2 regions of the Acidovorax sp. NCPPB 3576 genome follow, and region 2 is predicted to be linked to the other one. Evidence: riboswitches for the same ligand, from Rfam matches in the RefSeq annotation. Region 2 holds a riboswitch; the other holds the start of a gene.
What was found. A riboswitch is a leader RNA that binds a small molecule or an ion and turns the genes downstream of it on or off. The one in region 2 is predicted to bind cobalamin.
Positions count from the first base shown of each region.

Region 1 (2,457 bases), 1.9 Mb from region 2:
CTTGAGCGATGCCAGCCCGTATTCGCTGAAGCGCTGGTACAGCGTCGGCGCGCGGAACGAGGTGCCCACGGACGCGGTGGCGCGCCACTGCGGCGTGATGGCATAGCCATACGCGGCGCTGCCGGTGTTCTGGCCGCCGAACTCGCTGTCGGAGTCGTGGCGCACGTTGAACTGCAGCGTGTGGCCGCCGGCATTGAAGCCGTAGCCCAAGGCCAGCGCGTCCTGCGAACGCTTGCTGTCGATGGGCGCGTTCTCCAGGCGGTCTTCGCGGCGTTCCAGCGCGGCGGTCACCCGATGCGGGCCCTGGCTCCATTCGTTCTGGAACAGGTAGCCGCGCAGGCGCGTGTCGGTCAGGTACACGGAAGGCTTCGTCTCGTAGCGGTCGCGCGAGTCGGTGACCGACACGCGGGTGGTGTATTGCGGGGTCCACTTCGCGGCCCAGTTCAGGCCGAGGGCGTGCATCTTGTGCAGATTGCGGTCATCGTTGCCAAGCGGCGTGGCGTCGTAGCCGGAGTTCATCTCGCTGGCCACCAGCGTGCCTTCCAGGCGGTGGACCGCATCGATCTGCAGGCCCACCCGGGCGTTGCCGGAGGTACGGCGGTAGCCGTCCTTGTCGGGGTTCTGCGTGGCAACGGTGCGCGCGTTGAAGCCCTCGCTCGTCTCGCGCGCCAGGCCCAGGGCATAGTCCACCGCGCCCGTGGCGCCGCTCACGCCGGCCTCGGCCTTGTAGGTGCCCTGGCTGCCCACGCCAACGCCCACATAAGGGGCAGTGCCGGCCTCGCCCCGGCGCGTGAAGATCTGCACCACGCCGCCGATGGCGTCCGAGCCATACACCGCGCCGGCCGGGCCGCGCAGCACCTCGATGCGGTCGATGACCGCCAGCGGAATCGCCTCCCACGGCGCGCCGCCGGTGGATTGGGAATCCATGCGCACACCGTCGATGTACACGGCGGTGAAGCGCGTTTCGGCGCCGCGCAGGTACAGGCTGGTGGCGCTGCCGGGGCCGCCATTGCGCACCATCTCGACACCGGGCAACCGCGCCAGCACGTCGGCCAGGCCGGTCGCGCCGCTGTTCTCGATGGCCTCGCGGTCCAGCACGGACACGTCGGCCACCAGATCGGCCAGGGGCTGCGGCGTGCGCGTGGCGGCCACCACGGTTTCGCTCAAGGAGGGCACGCGCTGGTTTTGCGCCAGGAGAACGGGGGCGTCCTGCGCCTGGGCTTGCGCAGCGGCAGGCACGGCGGCGAACGCCAAGGCCACGGACGCAGCCAAGGCAGCGGGCCGCAGGGATGAAGGTGCGGCGGCAAGGGCAGCGGCGCGCGCACGGAACAAAGGCTTTTTCATGGAAACAGACAGAACTGGCAAACATCCCCGCGCCGGCTTCCCCGCCGGCATTGGGCGAAACAGCCGCACCTTCGGGACCATGAGGGTCCGACCAGGCGCGGCCACGTTGTTGGCCGGTATCCGGGCTGGCGGAACGCCCTCCAGCGCCTTCCCAGGCGCTTGTTCAAGGCGCCCAGTGGCTCATGGCTGGAGAGTGAATCGGGCAAAAAAACCGACTCGTCCGCTGACCGTTGCGGGGGCAGCGCAGGCACGGCGCGCTCTGGCGAACGCAAACCTCCCTGCTTCCCGTTGAACTGCGGCATGCGAACCACGCCGCGAGCACCAACCTGCGGATTTTACGGGTGTTGCAGGCTGTAAACGCCGCCCGATGGGGTGGCGGTGGCGCCAACCCTACAATCGCGGCTGTATGGATCCATCCTCTCCCATCGACCAGATCGCCGAACGCGTGGAGCGGCTGCTGTTGCGCCATGCGGAACTGCAACGCGCCAATGCCTTGCTGACCGCCCAGGTGGTCCATCTCACCCAGGAGCGAGACTCGCTCAAATCCCGGCTCAACACCGCCCGCGCCCGTGTGGACGCGCTGCTGGAGAGCCTGCCCGCGACGCCCCCCTCGAAGGACGCCGAATGAAGCAGATCGAAGTCCAGATCATGCAGCAGAGCTACCTGCTGGGCTGCCCCGAGGGCCACGAATCGCGCCTGCTGCAGGCCGTGGAGCGCGTGGACACCGCCATGACTCGCATCCGCGATGCCGGCAAGGTGCGGGCCCGCGAGCGTATCGCCGTGCTGGCGGCGCTCAACCTGGCCTTCGAGATCGCCGACCGCGAAGAGGCCGACCTGGCCTCCGCCGCTCAGGCCCAGGCCACGGCCCCGACGGAGCCCGCGCCGCTGGCCCGTGCCGAAGGCCCGCAATTCACCGATGGCCCGGCGCCATCGCATGCCTCCCTGGCGGGCGACCCGTCCGGCCAGATGCAGTTGCTTCTGCGCCGCCTGGACGATGCGCTCGGCGACGACGGACGCCTGCTTTAGCCTTCATTAAAAACGGTTACGCAACGGCCGCTCGCGCGCCGTGGATGCAGCGCCTACAATGGGGACGTCTGCGGTGCTGCCGGGCTT
Region 1 is NZ_CP097267.1:3,323,059-3,325,515, forward strand. It holds gene M5C98_RS15320 (TonB-dependent receptor domain-containing protein) at 1-1,344, opposite strand, end outside; cobalamin riboswitch at 1,439-1,684, opposite strand; gene M5C98_RS15325 (DUF904 domain-containing protein) at 1,751-1,972, shown strand; gene M5C98_RS15330 (cell division protein ZapA) at 1,969-2,370, shown strand.
Region 1: linked by a shared signal. The riboswitch ahead of M5C98_RS15320 (TonB-dependent receptor domain-containing protein) and the one ahead of cobM (precorrin-4 C(11)-methyltransferase) in region 2 are both predicted to bind cobalamin.

Region 2 (2,457 bases):
GCTGCACCACGCGCTCCAGGCGCGGCCAGGTGATGCCGGTGAAGGCCAGGTCCACCAGTTCGTGGTGGCCGTCCTCCTGCAGCCAGCGCGCCATCTTGGCGACGTCGCCGTTGGCCTGCCGGTCGGACGAGCCCCGCGCCAGCAGCACCACGCCGGTGGTGGTGGGGTCGGGCATGTCCAGCACGGCCATGCACTCGCGCAGCTTGCGGCGCAGCACGTCCAGGATCGGATCGCAGGCGGTGAGGTGCGGGCCGTAGCGGAAATCGACGCCCGGGCAGTGCGCGCGCGCATGCTCGATGGCCTCGGGGATCTCCATCTTCACGTGGCCCGCCGCGTTGAGGATGAGCGGCAGCACCAGCACGCGCTGGCTGCCCTGCGCGGCCCGCAGCAGGCCGTCGTGCAGGCCGGGCGGCGCGAATTCGATGAAGCACACCTCGATGCGCCAGGCCGGCTGGCGCGCGCGCCACTGCGCCACGAAGGCGTGGATTTCGTCGTTGCCCTCGGGCTCGCGCGAGCCATGGCCGATCAGCAGGATGGTGGTGTTCATGGGGCACGCTCCAAAGGGGGATGGGGTTCGTGGGATGGCTCGCTCGCCTTGCGGAAGCGGTGCGTGAAAGTGGGGTCGTACAGCTTGGACTTGGCCAGCTCCGTCCACTGGCGGGCGCCCAGCGTGGGGCTGGCGATCACCATGGCCTGGCTCACCACCTTGGCCTCGCGGCAGCGGTCGCGGATGTCCGCGAGCGTGCCGCGCACGATCAGCTCCTCGCCCGGCCAGCTGGCCTTGTGCACCACGAGCACGGGCGCGTCGTCGGCCCAGCCGGCTTCGCGCAGCCCGGCCTGCACCTTGTGCAGCAGCGTGATCGACAGAAAGATGCACAGCGTGCAGTGGTGGCGGCCCAGCTCGGCCAGCGACTCGCCCGGCGGCATGGGCGTGCGGCCCTCCACGCGCGTGAAGATCACGCTTTGCGTGACCTCGGGCAGGGTGAAGCTCTCCACCGCCGCCGCGGCCGACGCCATGGCCGAGGAGACCCCCGGCACCACGCGCAGCGGCACGCCGGCCGCGTCCAGCGGCTGCACCACCTCGATCAGCGCGCCGTACAGGGCCGGATCGCCCGTCTGCAGGCGGATCACGGTGTCGTGCTTTTGCGCCTGAAGGATAAGCCACGCCGCCATCTGCGGCAGCGTCATGTCCTTGCTGTCGGCGATGGTGCAGCCGGGCGGCGCCCAGCGCGTGGCCGCCTCGTTGACGAGCGAGCCCGCGAACAGGATGGCGCCAGCGCGCTCGATCAGCGCACGGCCCTTGACCGTGATCAGCTCGGGATCGCCCGGCCCGGCGCCGACGAACCAGACGGTGCCCGGCGTCATGGCCGCGGGGCTGGCGCACGCGCCAGCACAGAGAAGATTTGCATGGGGACCACAGGAATGCATTCGCCCGGACCCCTGCCTCCCCGCAGGTTCCGTGAAATGGACCGCGCGCTCCAAGGCCTGAGCCTTGGGGCGCGCGCCCCCCTGTCGGCCGGTCTCCGGGCTGGCGAAAACCCGTGGGCCCTTCCCAGATGCCGAGGCATCCAGTGGGCACGATTCCACGGGGTGAAGGCGAGGCCTTCTTTCGCTTACCGTTGCGGGGGCAGCCCAGGTTGGGGTGCGGTCCGTGCCGGACGCGCCCTCCCTGGTTCCCGTTTAACTGCGCGGTCGCAATGACCGCGCGAGCACCAACGGGCGGGAGTATAGATCGATTGCAAGGGTTTCAGGCCGTATGCCCTAGTGGAACATGCCTTCATAGCTATTATTTCAATAGCAAACATGGCAGGCCCGGCCGAGGATTCCGAAGAGCTGTGACCGGTGGTAACGCCGTGGCGCAAAGGCGCTGGCGGGCAGCGCGCGGCCAGAAGATCGGCCCGCGATGCGGGCCGGTTGCGAGTGGCGGCCCGCAGGCCTTCGCCGGCCCTGCGCCGGCGCAGGGCGAGGACCGGGGCCGGGGCCCAGCCCGCGGCCCCTTCGCGCCTTAGCGCGAGAGCGCGTCCGCCGTGGCGGCGTCCACGCGGCCCGTGATCGGCAGGCCTTTGCTCTTTTGGAAGTTGCGCAGCGCAGTGGCCGTGCGGGCGCCGGCAGCGCCATCGGGCGTGCCCACGTTGTAGCCCAGCGCGTTCAGGCGCTCCTGGGCCTCGCGCACCGACATGGCGGGAGCGCCACCGGCCGGGGCACCGGCGGGCGCGGGAACGCCGGCACGGGTCTGCGATGGCGCGGCGCCGCCGTCCACGCCCAGGCGGCCACCGCCGCCCAGGCCCTGGCCCTGCACGCTTTGCGCCTTGTAGTTGCGCAGCGCCACGACCATCTGGTTGTAGGCGTCCATGAACGCGGCGGTGAGCACCTTGCCCTGGGCCGTGTTCTGGTAGCCGCCCAGCGAGCCGCCGGCCGAGCCGCCGAACAGGCCGCCGAAGCCGGCGAAATCGCTCT
Region 2 is NZ_CP097267.1:5,234,346-5,236,802, forward strand. It holds gene M5C98_RS23825 (sirohydrochlorin chelatase) at 1-547, opposite strand, end outside; gene cobM (precorrin-4 C(11)-methyltransferase) at 544-1,365, opposite strand; cobalamin riboswitch at 1,498-1,732, opposite strand; gene M5C98_RS23835 (peptidoglycan-binding domain-containing protein) at 2,006-2,457, opposite strand, start outside.